3 regions of the Stenotrophomonas sp. CCNWLW162 genome follow, and region 1 is predicted to be linked to each of the others. Evidence: predicted binding sites of a transcription regulator. Region 1 holds the regulator's gene; each other region holds the start of a gene.
The links. Region 1 encodes FliA, which starts transcription of late flagellar genes. Its sites were predicted from a motif close to TAAAGTTTNNCNNNCNNNGGCCGATAA; they were not measured.
Positions count from the first base shown of each region.

Region 2: a site for FliA is predicted at 2,204-2,230, ahead of V9K93_RS06380 (methyl-accepting chemotaxis protein). Genes of this name have one in related genera too.
Region 3: a site for FliA is predicted at 2,926-2,952, ahead of V9K93_RS18575 (GGDEF domain-containing protein). Genes of this name have one in related genera too.

Region 1 covers NZ_JBBCBL010000003.1:258,938-264,670, reverse strand. Annotated here, with positions in the region: gene V9K93_RS10080 (chemotaxis protein CheA) at 1-567, opposite strand, end outside; gene V9K93_RS10075 (protein phosphatase CheZ) at 570-1,175, opposite strand; gene cheY (chemotaxis response regulator CheY) at 1,175-1,567, opposite strand; gene V9K93_RS10065 (RNA polymerase sigma factor FliA) at 1,625-2,368, opposite strand; gene V9K93_RS10060 (MinD/ParA family ATP-binding protein) at 2,365-3,252, opposite strand; gene flhF (flagellar biosynthesis GTPase FlhF) at 3,239-4,879, opposite strand; gene flhA (flagellar biosynthesis protein FlhA) at 5,025-5,733, opposite strand, start outside.
Region 2 covers NZ_JBBCBL010000002.1:299,677-305,409, reverse strand. Annotated here, with positions in the region: gene V9K93_RS06395 (MarR family winged helix-turn-helix transcriptional regulator) at 1-185, opposite strand, end outside; gene V9K93_RS06390 (S41 family peptidase) at 235-1,146, shown strand; gene V9K93_RS06385 (NAD-dependent epimerase/dehydratase family protein) at 1,245-2,138, shown strand; gene V9K93_RS06380 (methyl-accepting chemotaxis protein) at 2,349-4,880, shown strand; gene V9K93_RS06375 (DUF2628 domain-containing protein) at 4,977-5,363, opposite strand; gene V9K93_RS06370 (hypothetical protein) at 5,581-5,733, shown strand, end outside.
Region 3 covers NZ_JBBCBL010000008.1:138,478-144,210, reverse strand. Annotated here, with positions in the region: gene V9K93_RS18590 (lytic murein transglycosylase) at 1-518, opposite strand, end outside; gene egtD (L-histidine N(alpha)-methyltransferase) at 603-1,577, opposite strand; gene egtB (ergothioneine biosynthesis protein EgtB) at 1,574-2,845, opposite strand; gene V9K93_RS18575 (GGDEF domain-containing protein) at 2,996-4,276, shown strand; gene V9K93_RS18570 (YchJ family protein) at 4,280-4,672, opposite strand; gene V9K93_RS18565 (sulfite exporter TauE/SafE family protein) at 4,776-5,555, shown strand; gene V9K93_RS18560 (ATP-binding protein) at 5,651-5,733, opposite strand, start outside.

The DNA.
Region 1 (5,733 bases):
CAGCTGGTCGAGCAGGGCTTCGAACTCGTCTTCGCTGATCAGGCCGTCGTCGGCCTTCTTCGCCGGTGCGACCGCGGTCGGGGCTTTGCCGCCGTGCAGCTGGTCGAGCAGGGCCTCGAACTCATCGTCGGTGATCAGGTCACTGCCACCGGCGGCGGGCGCAGCGGCGGCCGCCGGGGCGGTGGCGCCACCGTGTACATCGAACTGCGCGATCAGCTCGGGGGGCGCGTAGCCCGGTTCGGTACCCGAGGACACCGCATCCAGCATCGACTGCAGGTAATCCAGCGATTGCTGGGCGGCATCGAAATGGTGGGCCTGCAGCACCGCCTGGCCGGCGCGCGCGGCGCCGAGGGCTTCTTCGGCGGCGTGGCACAGTTCAACCATGGCCGTCACGCCAAGGAAGCCGGCGCCACCCTTCAGCGTGTGGTAGCCGCGGAACACCGCATTGAGCTGGTCGCCGTCCTGGGGTGCCTGCTCCAGCGACACCAGCTGTTCGCCCAGGCGATCCAGGATTTCCTGCGCCTCGATGATGAAATCGGCAGTGATGTCGTCGGATACCGCGCTCATGCTTACAGCCCCAGATCCGACAACAGGTCGTCGGCGTCGTTCTGCGAGACCGCGTGGCGGTCCAGTCCCTTCAGTGCCGGTCCGGCCAGTTCCGGGTCGGAGCGATGCTGTTCCGGCGGCAGGCCGAGTGCGCCGAAGCCTTCGTGCACGCGGCGCACGATGCCGACCACGCGACGGATGATCTGCCCGGTCAGGTCCTGGTAGCTCTGGGTCAGAGCGATCTCGGTCAGGTTGTGGCGGATGCGCTCGAGCTGCGCGTCCTGGCCAGGCTGCAGGCCTTCGGCGCGCAGCTGTTCGGTCAGGCTGCGGCATTCCTCGGCCAGGTCCAGGGTGCGGTGGGTGGCCTGTTCGGTCATCGCCACCACGTGGTCCAGACGCGCGCAGGCGTCGTCCAGTTCGCCGGCTTCGTCAGGCACGGTCGGCAGCTCACCCAGCGCCTGTCCCAGCTCGCGGGCCAGCCGCGAAAGGCCGCTCATCATCGGCTGCGTGCGCAGTGCGACCAGCCCGTCGATGCGCTGCCGCCACGCGGCTTCGTCACCGGACTCGAGTGCGTCCAGGGCTTCCTGAAGGCGCAGGGCGAGGGCGTTCCTGTCGACCGTGGTATCCATCAGGCGCTGGCCGCCAGGCGTTCGAAGATCTTGCCGAGCTTCTCTTCCAGGGTCTGCGCGGTGAACGGCTTGATGATGTAGCCGTTCACGCCGCTCTGGGCGGCTTCGATGATCTGCTCGCGCTTGGCTTCGGCCGTCACCATAAGCACCGGCAGTGTCTTCAGCTTGGCATCGGCGCGGATCGCCTTGAGCAGTTCGATGCCGGTCATCACCGGCATGTTCCAGTCGGTGACCACGAAATCGAACGGCTGGCTCTGCAGCAGCGACAGCGCGGCATGCCCGTCCTCGGCTTCGGCGGTATTGGTGAAGCCCAGATCGCCCAGCAGGTTCTTGACGATCCGACGCATGGTCGAGAAGTCGTCGACGATCAGGATGCGCATGTTCTTGTTCAAAGCAGAGTTCCTTTGTTGTTCAGTCCGGGCGGCCGGGGGCAGCCGCCTCGGGCATGTTCATTCTTCGAGGCCGGCGTCCGCCGCCTCGAAAATCTTCAGTCGACCACGCAGGCGCAGCACTGCCTGGCCGTGGATCTGGCAGACCCGCGATTCACTTACGCCAAGCACCGCGCCGATCTCCTTCAGGTTCAGCTCCTGCTCGTAGTAGAGCGACAGCACCAGCTGCTCGCGCTCGGGCAGGTGGCCGATCGCCTTGCCCAGCTCGCGGCCGAACTCGCCGCGTTCCAGTACCTGCTGCGGGGTCGGGCCGCCCTGGGTGACGGTGTCCAGCTCGCCCTGGTCTTCGATGCGCGACTCCAGGCTCAGCACCTGGCCACGTGCGGCGTCTTCCATCAACCGCAGGTATTCGGGCAGCGGCATTTCCATCGCCGCGGCCACTTCGGTGGCGCTGGCGGCGCGGCCGCTGCTCTGCTCCAGGCGGCGGATGGTGGCGGCGGCATCACGAGCGCGGCGGTGCACTGAGCGGGGCACCCAGTCGCCACGGCGGATCTCGTCGATCATCGAGCCGCGGATGCGGATCGACGCATAGGTCTCGAACGAGGCGCCCTGGTCGGCGTCGTAGCTGCGCGAGGCTTCGATCAGGCCCATCATGCCGGCCTGGATCAGGTCATCGACCTCGACGCTGGCGGGTAGGCGCGCAGCCAGATGGTGGGCGATGCGCCGCACCAGGTCCGAATGCTGGGCGATGACTTCGTTCGCCGCCGAGCGCTGCACTTCCCTGTACTGGGCTGCGCCTTTCATGCCGTCACCCCACGCTGCTTGAGGATGCGTTCGAGGAAGAATTCGACGCCGCCACGCGGTTCGGTCGGCGCCTGCCAGCGCGCGGTACGGCGCGCGATCTCGGTGATCGCCAGCGCGGCCGGGCTGGACGGATAGGCCTTCACCACCGGCTGCTGGCGCTGCACCGACAGGCGCAGCCAATCGTCCTGCGGAACGCAGCCGAGGTAGTTCAGCGAGACATCGGCGAGGAACTTCTCGCAGACACGGGTCAGCTTTTCGTACAGCACGCGGCCCTCGTTGGGGTCGCGCACCATGTTGGCCACCACCTGGATGCGGTCCACGCCACGCTCGCGCGACAGCACCTTGATCAGTGCGTAGGCGTCGGTGATCGAGGCCGGCTCGTCACAGACCACCACCACGGTGTCCTGTGCGGCCTGGCAGAAGGTCAGTACGCCATCGTTGATGCCGGCGGCGGTGTCCACCACCATGATGTCCAGCTCGCGTTCCAGCTCGGAGAACACGTTGACCAGGCCGACGTGCTCGGCCGGGGCCAGCTCGGCCATGTGGCGGCGGCCGGACGCGGCAGGGACCACCAGCACGCCGTTCGGGCCTTCGACGATGACGTCATCCAGCGAGCAGCGGCCGGCGACCAGATCGGCCAGGGTAAAGGTGGGGTTCAGTCCCAGGATCACGTCGATGTTGGCCAGGCCGAGGTCGGCGTCCAGCAGCAGCGTGCGCTTGCCCATGCCGGCCAGCGCCACGGCCAGGTTGGCGGACACATTCGTCTTGCCCACGCCGCCCTTGCCGCCAGTGACCGCAATGGTGCGCACAGGGCCGAGCGGCTCGCTGCGGGTGGCCGACAGCGGGAAGGTCTTGGTCAGCTTGGCGTACTCACGCGACGGCATGGTTCAACTCCGGGTTGCAGGGCATATCGGCCGCGCGGCGCAAATCTTCAAGGCGAAGTACGAGATTGGCTGCACTGGCCCGGTGCAGGTCCTCCGGAACGTCCTGGCCGTCGGTCACCCAGGTGATCGGCAGGGCGTGGTCCACGGCCACCGACAGGGCGTTGCCGAAGCGGCCGGTTTCGTCCAGCTTGCTCAGCACCAGGCCCTGCAGGTTGGCCGCGCCGAAGCGGCGGACCACCTCGTCCATGTCGCCGAAGCTGGTGTTGGCTGGAAGCACCAGCAGGGTGCGGACCTGGCGGGCGGCACGCAGCCACTGCAGCTGGGCGGCCAGGGCACGGTCGCGCGGGCCCAGGCCGGCGGTGTCGATCAGCACCAGCTTGTAGTCCTTCAGGCGTTCCAGCAGCTGGTCCAGGTCGGTGCCGCTGTTGGCCTCATGCACCGCGATGCCGAGCTGGCGGCCGTAACCGTACAGCTGCTCGCGGGCACCGATGCGGGTGGTGTCGGTGGTGACCAGGGCGACATCGCGCGGGGCGTGCTTCTCGGCGAAGCGCGAGGCCAGCTTGGCGATGGTGGTGGTCTTGCCGGCGCCGGTCGGGCCGACGAGAGCGATCACGCCGCCTTCCTCCAGCGGGTCGACCGGAGCGATCGGCAGCTTGCGCGAGATCAGCCCGAGCATCAGGCCGCGGCCGCGGTGCGCATCGGTCTCCAGCGGGATCTGCATGGCCACGTCGCGGGTCAGGCCGGCGTCGAAGCCGTACTCGTCCATCAGGTCCAGTGCAGTGGCGCGCACCGGGCAGCCACGCAGGCGCTCGTCGGTGAAGCGGTTCATCTCGCGCTCGATCACCTGGCGCATGCCGGCCACTTCCTGGCGCAGCTGTCGGATCTCGGCATCGTCCTGGGCGACCACGGTCAGCACCGGGGCTGGTGCAAGGGTCGGTTCCGGGGCGGTGTCGATGGTTGCGTCCGCCATCGACGGTTCGTCGGCGAAGGTCTGCGACTGCGCGTCGGCCACAACGCTGGCCGGCAGCGGCAGCGGCGGCGGCTGCACCGCCACGGCCGGGGCCGGGCTTTGCTGATGCTCGGCATGCGGCGGATCGATCTGGAAGCGCGCACGGTTGGCCGGGATGATCACGGCGGGTGCAGCGACAGCGTCGGCGACGGCGTCTGCGAACGGGCCGAAGGCCTGTTCCGCACGCGCCGGTTCGTTGACGGCAGCACGCGCCAGGGTTGCGGCGAAGCCGGTGCTGCCGCGGGTCGGCACGATCTCGTCGGCGCTGTCCAGGGTGCGGCCGGTGGCACCGACGGCGGCGCGGGCCAGCGCGGCAACGGCCGAGGTGGTCGCAGCCACCGGTTCCGGTGCCGGGGTGGCACTGCGGCGACGGGTCACTGCAGCGATCACCGCGTCGGCGGCATTGCGCGGCTTTGGTACCGGCGGCGGGGCGATGTCACGACGCGAGGCTTCCAGTGCACGCTGCACGGCGCTCTCGTCGTAGTTGGCGGCGGCAACGATCTCGATGCCTTCCTCGATCCGGCGGTTGGACAGGATCACGGCGTCAGGACCATGTTCCTTGCGCACCAGGTTCATGGCCGAGCGCATGTCGGCGGCAACGAATCGTTTGATTTTCATGCTGTGGTCACGGGACGAAGACGGCGGGGTGGCGGTCGGAGAACTCGGGTGGTCGGTGGTCTGCACGGTGCGGGTTCCCCTTGGTATCTGTCTGTTGCGTTGGTTCGAAAGTGGTGTCTGTTTTCTGGCGCATCGGAGGGCGGCGTCAGCTGATCGTTCCGACCAGCTTCAGGCGCTTGTCCTCCGGCACCTCGCTGTAGGCCAGGACCGACAGCGACGGAACGCTGTGGCGGACCAGGCGGGCCAGCGCGGCGCGCACCGGGCCGGGTACCAGCACGACCGCGGGCTCGTTGCGGGCTTCCTGCTTGCTGACACATTCGGCCAGGCTCTGGTGCAGTCGCTCAGCGAGTCCGGGTTCCAGCGCGGCGCCGTTGCCCTGCGTGGACTCCTGCAAGACACGTTCCAATTGTGGGTTGAGCGTGAACACCGGCAGCTCGGCCGACATTCCGGCGATCTCCTGCACGATGAAGCGGCCCAGTGCGGTGCGCACGGCGGCAGTCAGCACGGCCGGGTCCTGGCTGCTGGGCGCGTGTTCGACCAGCGCTTCGGCGATCTTGCGCAGCTGGCGGATCGGAATGCGCTCGACCAGCAGGTTCTGCAGCACCCGTACCACCGCCGACAGCGGCAGTGCCTTCGGCGTCAGATCTTCGACGAGCTTGGGCGCACTCTTGGCCAGGTTGGCCAGCAGGTGCTGCACTTCTTCGTGGCCGAGCAGTTCCGGCGCGTGTTCGCGGATCAGGTGCGAGAGGTGGGTAGCGACCACGGTGGCCGGATCGACCACGGTGTAGCCGAGCGTCTCGGCCTGGGCGCGCTGGTGCGGCTGGATCCAGGTCGCGTCCAGGCCGAAGGCGGGG
Region 2 (5,733 bases), on a different contig from region 1:
AGCCCGCAGGCCAGCGCCAGGTCCTTGATACGGCAGGGCCCCTGCGCCATCAGCGTGCGCAGCACCGGCGTGTAACGCGGCCGGTAGTCCAGTTGCAGATCGCGATAGGCTTGCTCGACGGCCGGGTCGAGCTGATCAAGAAGAGCACGTAGCAGGGTGCCCAGGGTGGCATGTTGGAGATCCATGGTCGTGATGATATATAAGCACTTACATATCATCAATGCGGGGTGGGGCATGGCGGTTTCGTGGATGCTTGGCGCGCTGCTGGCAGCCTCCTGCCCTGCACAGGAGGCGGTGCTGCAGGCGGCGGCCACGGCCATACAGGCGCAGTACCTGGACGCGGCGGAAGGTGCCCGCATCGCCGATGCCCTGCGTGGTTGGTCGAACGAACAGCGCTACGCCGATGCGTGTGCGGATCCGAAGGCCTTCAGCTTGCGCCTGAACCAGGACCTGGACGTATTCGATGGCCATTTCCACGTCGAGCGGGTGGATGCCAGCGCCGGACAGGACGATTGGCTGATGGCCTGGCGCGCCGACGCCCGCAGCAACGGTGCAGGCGTGCGCGAGGTAAAGGTGCTGGAGGGCAATATCGGTTACCTGCGGCTGAGCACTTTCTATCCGCTCGACCTGGCCAGGCCGAAGCTGTCTGCTGCCTTCACCCTGCTGGCCGACACCGATGGGCTGGTGCTGGATCTGCGCCAGAACGGCGGCGGTGATGACGGCAGCGCCGACCTGCTGGTGCGTACCTTGCTGGATGCGAACATCACCCAGGTGCAGGCACTGGAGCAGCGTGGCCGACGTACCCCGGTGCCGTTGCCACCGGCGAGCCTGCCGGCGTACCTGAAGCCGCTGGTGGTACTGATCGACCGCCGCACCGGCTCGGCTGCCGAATATGTCGCCTTTTCGTTGCAGGCGCTGGGTCGCGCGCGCATCGTTGGCAGCCGCAGTGGCGGTGCCGCACATATGTTCGATGATCCTGTGCTGCTGCCGGATGGCTATCAGATCAGCATTCCGGACCGGCAACCGATCAATCTCCGCACCGGTGGCAACTGGGAGCGCACCGGTGTCAGGCCCGACGTCGCCGGTGGTGACGATCCACTGTTCGTCGCCCGTCAGTTGTTGGCCATGCCGGCGTCGTCAAGATGAACGCACAATTGCAACCATGCCCTATCGCAGACGACATGCAGCGTGCCTAGAATCGATGCATCCCGGTAGTTCCCGGGCGCTTCGAGTGAATGGACTCAATGAAGATTCTGTTGACCGGCAGTTCCGGGCGGATCGGGCGCGCGATCTTCGGCGCGTTGGCGGCGGCCCATGAAGTGGTGGGGCTGGATCGCAGTCCGTTCGCCACTACGCGCATCATTGCCGATGTCACCGATCGTCAGGCGGTCACGCGGGCGGTGCAGGGTGTCGACGCGGTCATCCATACCGCGGCGCTGCATGCCCCGCACGTCGGGCTGGTGCCGGATGCGGTGTTCCAGCAGATCAACGTGGACGCCACCGCACACCTGCTGCAGGCCGCGCGCGAGGCCGGTGCACGGCGCTTCGTGCTGACCAGCACCACCGCCCTGTACGGTCACGCGGTGGTGGCCGGCGGCTGCCGCTGGATCGACGAGGACACCGAGCCCCTGCCGCGCACCATCTACCATCGCACCAAGCTGCAGGCAGAGGCCCTGGCCGAAGCTGCAACCGCGCCGGATTTCAGTGTGCGCGTGCTGCGCATGGGCCGTTGCTTCCCGGAACCGCCCGAGCGCATGGCGATGTTCCGCCTGCACCGTGGCATCGACGCGCGCGACGTGGCCAGCGCGCACGCCGCGCTGCTGCTGGATGAAGGCGCTGCCTTCGCCCGCTATCTCGCCTGTGCACCGACCCCGTTCCGGCGCGAGGACTGCCTGGAGCTGGCCACCCAGCCGCGCAACGTGCTGGCCCGGCGCGCGCCACAGCTGCTGGCCGAGTTCGAACGCCGCCGTTGGCCGCTGCCGCTGAGCATCGATCGCGTCTACGACAGTGCCCGTATGCGGCGGGCGTTGGGGTGGCAGCCGCGCTTCGGCCCGGACGATGTCTTGCAGCAGTACGCGGCTGGCAGCATCGAAGTGCTGCCGCGGGCGGAATGGATCAAGGACCGCGTGGCCGAATAGGGCGGCAGCAGGGCGGGTTCCTGACCCGACCCTGAGTACGTTCAGCAATGTGCAGGACGGCCGCCTCAACCTCGTTGGCGGGCGGCCGCTAACCCGGTGCGCTTCCTGTGCTGGGCCCGGCCCGGCGACCGGTGGCCTGCGCGATGGATCGCGCGCCTGCGCGGTGCCCTCGCGGTGCCGGTCGTCCTGAACTGCCTTGCGGATCCTTCCATGCCTTCTTCCCGCTCCGTCGCCGCCCGCCGCCCGGGCAGCATCGCCCACAAGCTGATGCTCGGCACCGCCGTGATCGCGCTGCTGTGCTTCGGCCTGACCGCGTTCCTGATCTATCGCCAGGCCAGCGCCAGCCTGGTCAATGCCTCGCGCCAGACCATGGCCAGCGAAGCCACCGCCGAGGCACGCCAGGTCGCGGCCGACCTCGGCACGGCTTTCGCCAGCAACGATGCCATGGTTGAAAGCGTGCTGGCCCAGCGTGCCCGTGGCGACGTGCCCGATCGCGCCAGCCTGGCGGCGGTGCTCGGCGAACAGCTGCGTACCCATCCGGAATGGCTGGGCAAGAGCACCATGTGGGAAGCTGATGCCTTCGATGGCAAGGATGCCGAGTTCGTCAACACCGAGGCGCACGATGCCACAGGTCGCTACATGAGCTACTGGGCCTGGCACGATGGCACGCCGCAGCAGTCGACGATGACCGACTACACCGAGACCGCCAGCGGCTCCGGCGACTGGTACATGGTACCCAGCCGCGACAAGCTGGCGAAGGTGAGCGAGCCCTACGCCTATGACATCGGCGGCCAGCAGGTGCTGATGAGCACGCTGAGTACGCCGATCGTCGAAAACGGTACGTTCCTCGGCGTGTTTACCGTCGACTTCTCGCTGGCCGCGCTGCAGAAGCACCTGGCCACGCTGAAGCCGATGGGCGCCGGCCGCGTCGAGCTGCTCTCGCCCAATGGCGTGGTGCTGGCTTCGGCCAATCCCGCTGAAATCGGCAAGCCGCGCAGCGATGCACTGACCCGCAGCATGCTGGCCGACATCGCCGCCGACCGCCGCTTCGAAGCCTTCACCCCGGATGCGGCCGGCAACGTGCGTGTGTACGTACCGCTGCGCGTGGGCGATGCCCCGCAGCGCTTCGCACTGGGCGTGGTGATGCCGCATGCGGTGATCGTGGCAGAGGCGCGCCAGCTGCTGTGGCTGACCTTGCTGGTCGGTGTGGTGGCCGCCTTGACCCTCAGTGCGGGTGTCTACGTGCTGCTGCGCCGCCTGGCGATCCGGCCGCTGGCCGAAGCGGTGCGCGTAGCCGGCGATGTCGCCGCGGGCAAGCTGGACAGTGCGCTGCCGACGCGCAGCAATGACGAAGTGGGGCGCCTGCTGGAGGCGATGCAGGGCATGCGCGGCCAGCTGCAGTCGGTGATGGCCGCGCAGTCCGAAATGGCGCGTCGCCACGATGCCGGCGAGCTCAGCTACCGCATGGACGCCTCTGTATTCCCCGGCGAGTACGGCCGCATGGTGGCCGACAGCAACCAGCTGGTAGCCTCCAGCAATGCGGTCACCCAGCGCCTGGTCGAGGTGATGCAGCGCTACGCAGTGGGTGACCTCAGCGTGGACATGGAAGCATTGCCGGGCGAGAAGGCAGTGTTCAGCGCCGCGATGGCCACCACCAAGAGCAATCTGGCGGCGATCAACGATCAGATCCAGCAGCTGGCTGCTGCAGCCGCTGCCGGTGACTTCGCGGTGCGCGGCGACGCCCTGCGCTTCGACCACGATTTCCGCCGCATGGTCGAAACCCTCAATACCATGATGGAGGTCAGCGACCACAACCTGGCCGAGCTGTCGACGCTGCTGCGCGCGATCGCCGCCGGCGATCTGAGCGCGCGCATGCAGGGTGACTTCCATGGGGTGTTCGCGGTGATGCGCGACGATGCCAACAGCACCGTGCAGCAGCTGACCCGGATCGTTGGCCAGATCCAGCAGTCGGCCGCCAGCATCCGCCTGGCCGCCGGTGAGATTGCCGCCGGCAACAGTGACCTGTCACGCCGCACCGAGCAGCAGGCGGCGAATCTGGAAGAAACCGCCGCTTCGATGGAAGAACTGACCTCCACCGTGCGTCAGAACGCCGACCACGCGCTGCAGGCCAATACCCTGGCGGGCTCCGCTGCAGGTGTCGCCAGTGAAGGTGGCCAGGTGGTCAGCCAGGTGGTGCAGACCATGGAGCAGATCGAGGCCTCCTCGCAGCGCATTGCCGAGATCATTTCGGTGATCGATGGCATCGCCTTCCAGACCAACATCCTGGCACTGAACGCGGCAGTGGAGGCAGCACGCGCCGGTGAGCAGGGCCGTGGCTTCGCTGTGGTCGCCAGTGAAGTGCGCGCGCTGGCCCAGCGTTCGGCGGGTGCTGCCAAGGAGATCAAGGGGCTGATCGACGCATCGGTGGCACAGGTCGGTGCCGGAGCGCAGCTGGTACACGGCGCCGGACGCACCATGCAGGAGATCGTTGGCCAGGTCGGCCGGGTCAACGAGATCATGGCCGAGATCTCGGCGGCGTCGCGCGAGCAGTCGGCGGGCATCGAGCAGGTCAACCAGACCGTGGTGCAGATGGACGAGACCACCCAGCAGAACGCTGCGCTGGTGGAGGAAGCCAGCGCCGCAGCGCGGGCGATGGAAGAACAGGCCGAGCAGCTGGCGGTGGCGGTATCGCGCTTCCGGCTGCAGGCCGAGCCGGTAGCCGCGGCACGCTACGCGGCCTGAGCCGCGGCTGGCACAAATGAAGACGCCCGGCAAAAGCCGGGCGTCCTTGTTTCAGCTTGCTGGCATGCCGGTACCGGGTCCGGCAATCGCAATCGTTCAGAACATGCCTTCGAAGGGGTTCCAGCTGGCTTTGCCCTTCACCTGCTCCAGGTAGTAGCTGTAGTTGGTGCTGGCGGCGACCAGGAAGTTCATGGCAATGAACAGTGGACGCGCAACGACATCCGGCAGGAACAGGGAGACGATGCCCAGCACGATGCCGATGCCGATCACCACCAGCGCCTTGCGCCACATCCCCAGGATGAGCAGGTAGATGAAGCCGAAGAAGAACGCGAAGAAGTTGATGTTGATCTTCAGGCGGTCGCCGAAGGACAGCGCCTTCCAGGCGTGTTTGAATCCCGGCTCCTTGGGAGCACCGTGCTGCTGGAAGAAGTTGAAGCGGAACTGCCACTTCGGGCTGAAGCGGGTGAGGTCGACTGCGTTCATTGACGATTACGTCCTTGTAGGAAAACGATTACATGATACGAGGCCGCCGGTTCAGGAAACTACCCTCAACCGTCAAAAATGTGACGCGCCCAGCATGTGCAGGTCTGCGGCGGGGCGCCGCACCGTCACCCATCCGCCTTGTTTTTAGGATAGGGTGCGCAGTTCCGCCGCCGCCCCAGCTGATTCCGGGCAGCGGCGGGATGTCCATGGAGGTTGCATGACCACACCTGCTACACCGGAAAACGCACCGGGACCGGTGCTCCTGCCGACACCTGAAGTGGTGCAGGCACAACAACTGCTCGCACGCCAGCAACTGGCGGTGGCAATGGACCGTGCGCGCACGGCGGCCACGCAGAACGCGGCACCGGCC
Region 3 (5,733 bases), on a different contig from region 1:
TGCAGGTCACCCCGGTCGATCAGCTTGAGCAGGGCCAGCAGTTCGCCACGGAAGAAGGCCTGGCGACGGCCGGCGCAGGACAGCGTGGCCAGGGACTGCAGCAGCGGGCGCTTGCCGAACACGCGGCCATAGTCGCTCTCCACGCCCCATACGGCGACGATGGTGGTCGGATCGACGCCGTACTGTGCGGACACGCGATCGAGCAGGTCACGATGCTGCTGCAGCATCGCGCGCCCATCATCAACGCGCTGGCGATCGACCAGGGCTGCCAGGTAATCCCAGATCGGCGTGGTGAATTCCGGCTGCGCATCGAGCAGGCCGAGCACGCTGGGGTCCGGGGTGAGGCCGTCGGTGATTTCGTTGAAGCGGTCGGCACTGATGCCCTGGCTGGCGGCCGCGGCCTGCAGGCCCGCCAGGCAGCGGCTGAAGGCCGGATCGAGGCCGGGATCGGGTGCCGTCGGCTGCGCCGGCGTCGAGGCGAGGGCGGCGGCCAGGCCGAGCGTGATCAGAATGGGCATGGCGTCCTCCGTGTTGCCGGTGCAGGGCCATCTTAGGGCCAGCGGTGCAGCCGAACCTGAAGCGGCACCGGCGGGTGATCGGTCCTACAGAGCGCGCAGCAGGCGCAGGCCATAGGCCGGGGCGTCGGCATCCCAGCGCTGCACCACCTGCAGCCCGGCCTGCTGCAGCAGCTGTTCAAAGCTGTCGTCGGTGTACTTGTGGCTGTACTCCACGCGGATCGGTTCATCGGCGGCAAAGTGGAAAGTGCGGCCGTCCAGATGCACATCCTGCGCCCAGCGGCTGACCAGATCGGTCTCGATGCGCAGCCGCGCGGTGCTGTAGCAGGCGCGGTGGCGGAAGCCGTCGAGGTCGAAGTCGCTGCCGATCTCGCGGTTGAGCCGGGCCAGCAGGTTGAGAGTGAACGCGGCGGTGACACCCTGCGCATCGTTGTAGGCCGCTTCGATCAGCGCCGGGTCCTTGTGCAGGTCGATGCCGACCAGGGCCAGCCCGTCACGGCCCATGGTCTGGCGCATCGCGCGCAGCAGTGCGACCGCGTCTTCGCCTTCAAAGTTGCCCAGTGTGGAACCGGGGAAGAACAACAGGCGTCGCGCGGGTTCGCGCTCGGGCATGGGCACGGTCACAGGGCTGGTGAAGTCGGCACAGACCGGCAGCATCTCGACCTGGGGCAGCGCCGGGGCCAGATGGTCGATGCTGGACAGCAGTGCGGCGCGTGAGATTTCGATCGGTGTGTAGGCCACCGGGTCGTGCAGGGCGGCCAGCAGCAGCGCGGTCTTGCGGCCGCTGCCGCTGCCCAGTTCCACCACGTGCAGGCGCGGGCCGACGCTGCGGGCAATGTCCGGCAGCACGCGCTTCAGCAGGGCCAGCTCGGTGCGCGTGGGGTAGTACTCGGGGGTCTGGGTGATCTGCTCGAACAGGCGCGATCCACGTGCGTCGTAGAAGTACTTGGACGGCAGCTGCCGCAGCGAACGTGAGAGCCCGGTCACCGCGTCGGCCAGGATCTGTTGGCGGCCGGGAGTGAGATCGGTCAGTGCCTGCAGCGCGTCATGCACGGTGCTCATGTAAGGTCCCTGGCCAGGCGCAGCCCAGAGAACTGCCAGCGCGCCGGTGGCATGAAGAAGTTGCGGTAGCTGGCGCGCACATGTCCGCGCGGCGTGGCGCAGCTCCCGCCGCGCAGCACCCACTGCCCGCACATGAACTTGCCGTTGTACTCACCCAGGTTTCCAGCAAATGGGCGGAAGCCGGGGTAGGCGCCATAGGCCGATTGGGTCCATTCCCATACATCGCCGAACAGCTGCCGCAGTCCACTGCCCTGCCCCGCCTGCGGGTGCAGGTGGTCATCCTCTGCGAAGTGGCCGCTGACCGGTTGCGACGTCGCAGCCGCTTCCCATTCGAACTCGCTGGGCAGGCGCGCGCCGGCCCAGCGGGCGCAGGCATCAGCCTCGTAGTAGCTGAGGTGGCAGACCGGCGCGTGCGGATCCAGCTCACGCCAACCGCCGAGGGTGTATTCGCGCTGCAGAGCGTCATCCCAGTACAGCGGGTGCTGCCAGCCCTCGGCTTCGCGCAGCGCCCAGCCTTCGCTGAGCCACCAGCGCGGCTCCCGGTAACCACCGGCCTCGATGAAGGCGAGGTATTCGGCATTGCTGAGCGGGCGCTCGGCCAGGGCGTGGGCGGGCAGCAGCACGCGGTGCGCTGGCGATTCGTTGTCGTACGCGAACGCGGCCTGCTGCGGCCAGGCTGCGGCGCCGACGGTGACGATGCGCTCGGGTGACTCGATCCAACCCTGAGCGCCGGCGCTGCTTGCGGTGGGTTGCAGGTCTTCGCGATACGGCGGCTGCAGCGGATTGCACCAGAACGCATGCTTGATGTCGGTGAGCAGCAGCTCCTGATGCTGCTGCTCATGCTGCAGTCCCAGCTGCAGGTGCTGCAGCGCCTGCTCATCAAGGTCGCCTGCCGTCAGGCGTGCCTGTACCTGCGCATCGACCTGCTGCCGGTAGTCGCGCACCTGCTGCAGCGAGGGTCGCGACAGCAGCCCACGCTGCGGCCGCGCATGCGCCGGGCCGATGCTCTTGTAGTAGCTGTTGAACAGATAGTCCCAGGCCGGGTCATGCGCCGGTGTGGTGGCGAGTCCCGCCAGCACGAAGCGCTCGAAGAACCAAGTGGTATGGGCCAGATGCCACTTGCTCGGGCTGGCGTCGGCCATGCTCTGCAGCATGGCGTCCTCGGCACTGAGCGGTGCGGCCAGCTGCAGGCTGCGCGCCCGGATGCGGGCGAACTGGTGGGCGAGATCGTGCTGCGGGGCAGCGACGGCGGCGGGTACGCTGTCCATGCGCGCAGCATCGGCGCAGAACGGTGAGTGCGATGTCATGGTTCGGCGTCACTTTGTTCACATGGGTAAGCCACCCGCATTCAAGATGCAGGCACGAACGCCGCTAACGGCAATGCTGCGGCCGCGTCGTCACCGCGCTGGAATTCCTGCTTGCCCCTGCATCCGCTCCGCCAGCCTGCGCATTACCTGTTCGTGCTGCCCGCCATGCTGGTCGCCGTGGTGCTGTGCACCGCATTGGGTGCTGAAGACGTGGCCAGTCCCGCCCAGCGCATCCTGCCCTGGCTGCTGGCCTGCCTCGGCGCGGGGCTGGCCCTGCTCTACCATCAGATGCGCGCGCTGTGCCTGCTACTGCTGGTGGCGGTGGTGTTTGCGCTACTGCACCACGATGTCGCTGGCTACCTGCGCAGTGGCCATGTCACCGCACTGACGCCGCTTCGCTTCCACGCCATCTCAACCTGGTTGCCGCTGTTGTTCGCCGGACTGGCGTTGTGGCCGGAGCGCGGGCGCCGACGCCACGACCTGTTGCTGCGTGGTATTGCCAGTGGCACCGCGCTTCTGATCTTCCTCCTGCTGGCGGCACAACAACCGCGTGGCATGCACGACCTGCTGTCGAACCGCCATTGGAGCTGGATTCCGGCCGACTGGAACGCGCTGGCACAACTGCCGGCGCTGCTGTTCCTGCTGGCCACCGCTGCGCTGGGCTGGCAGGCCTGGCGGCACCCGCGCCCGCTGCATACGTCGATGCTGCTTGCGATGCTGTGCCTGTGGTGGATGCTGCCGCGGGTGTTCCTGCAGCCGGTGCTGCTGCCGGCGCTGAGCTGCGCCGCCCTGCTGCTGGTGCTGGGTGCGATGCTGCAGGAATCCTTCCACATGGCGTTCCGCGACGAACTGACCGGCCTGCCGGGGCGCCGCGTGTTCAACGAAACCCTGCAACGGGCACGCGGCACCTACAGCATCGCGATGGTGGACGTAGACCACTTCAAATCGTTCAACGATACCCATGGCCACGACACCGGCGACGACGTGCTGCGCCTGGTAGCCTCGCGGCTGGCGCGGGTGGGTGACGGCGGCCGCGCGTTCCGCTATGGCGGCGAGGAGTTCGCGGTGGTGTTCCTGGACCGCCCTGCGGCGGCCTGCATGGATGCCGTGGAGGCGCTGCGGCAGAGCATCGAGGACACCCGCATGCAGCTGCGCGACCGCAGCACCCGCAGCCGCGATGACGAAGCCGGCCGCCAGCAGCGCGGACGCGGTGGCAGCGGCCAGGTCGTGCAGGTGACGGTGAGCATCGGCCTGGCCGACAGTCGTGTGGACCGGCGACCGATGGCGGTGGTCAAGGCCGCCGACCAGGCGCTGTACGCGGCCAAGGACGGGGGCCGCAACCAGGTGCACGCGCAGGCCGGCCAGCGCGTGCTGGCCATGCGTGGCGGCTGAGGCTCAGACCGCGTCGAGGTAGTACCAGCGGCCGTCGATGCGCAGGAAGCGGCTGTGTTCGGTCATCTTCACCGCGCTGCCGCCGCCGATGCGGTAGCGCGCGGTGAAGCGGACGTCGGCGCTGTCGGCACCGGTAACGGTGTGCTCGTGCACGGTCAGGCCCAGCCAATGCGTGCGCTGGCCCGGCGCATCGTCCAGCGTCAGCTCGGCCGGACGCGTGTCCGGGTGCCAGGTCTGGCGCAGGTAGTCGGCCAGACCCCGCACGTAGGCGCTGTAACGCGAACGCATCAGGCGCTCGGCATCGGGCGCGGCCTCGCCGGCGTGAAAACGGCCGCAGCAGGCGGTGTAGTCGGCGGCCAGGCCGCAGGGACAGGGATCGGCGGGTTTTCGGCTCATGCCGGCATTGTCGCCGGGTTGCATGGATTGATCCACGCGCGGCACGGGTCAGCTGATGCAGGACAGGCGTATGCTGTCGCGCCCCCCACCTTGATTGATCGCCGTGCTGGAACTGGTTCCCCCTGAGTTGTGGTGGCTGGTGGTGATCGCCTTCATCGCCGGCCTTGTGGATGCCGCCGTCGGTGGCGGTGGCCTGGTGCAGCTGCCCGGCCTGTTCACGGTGCTGCCGCAGCAGACGCCGGCGATGCTGTTCGGTACCAACAAGTTCAGCTCGATGTTCGGCACGGGTGCAGCGGCCTGGCGCTATGCACGCAATGTGCGCTTCCCGTGGAAGCCGGTGCTGTTCGCGGCTGGCACGGCCTTCATCTTCTCCTTCGCCGGGGCCACCGCGGTTAGCCTGCTGCCCAAGGATGCGGTGCGCCCGCTGGTACTGGTGCTGCTGATCGCGATGCTGGCTTACACGCTTTGGAAGAAGGATTTCGGTGCACTGCACCGGCCGCAGGAGATCGGCCGCCGCGAGCTGGCCATCGCACTGGCCATTGGTGCGGCGATCGGCTTCTACGATGGCTTTTTCGGGCCGGGTACGGGCAGCTTCCTGATCTTCCTGTTCGTGCGCTTCTTCGGCCTGGATTTCCTGCGCGCATCGGCCGCGTCGAAGGTGGTGAACCTGGCGACCAATGTGGCGGCGATCTCGTTCTTCGTGCCGACCGGCAACATCCTGTGGCTGTTCGCGCTGCCGATGGCGGCGGCCAACATCATTGGATCGGTGGTGGGCACGCGGTTGGCGCTGAAGGGTGGTACGCCGTTCATCCGCAAGCTGTTCGTGGGGCTGGTGGTGGTGCTGATCGCGCGGATGGCGTGGGATACGTTGCGCGGAGCGTGAATGCGGTTGCCGGCCAGCGGCCGGCACTACCGGGCCATGAACCCCGCCATGGGTAGTGCCGGCCGCTGGCCGGCATTCCCATTCAATCGGCCAGGTCAGGCCTCCGCTTCTTCCGGTTCGTTGGCCTGCTGGCGGCTGCGCTCGGGCAGCTTCAGGCGCTTGCCCTCTTCGTCGTACT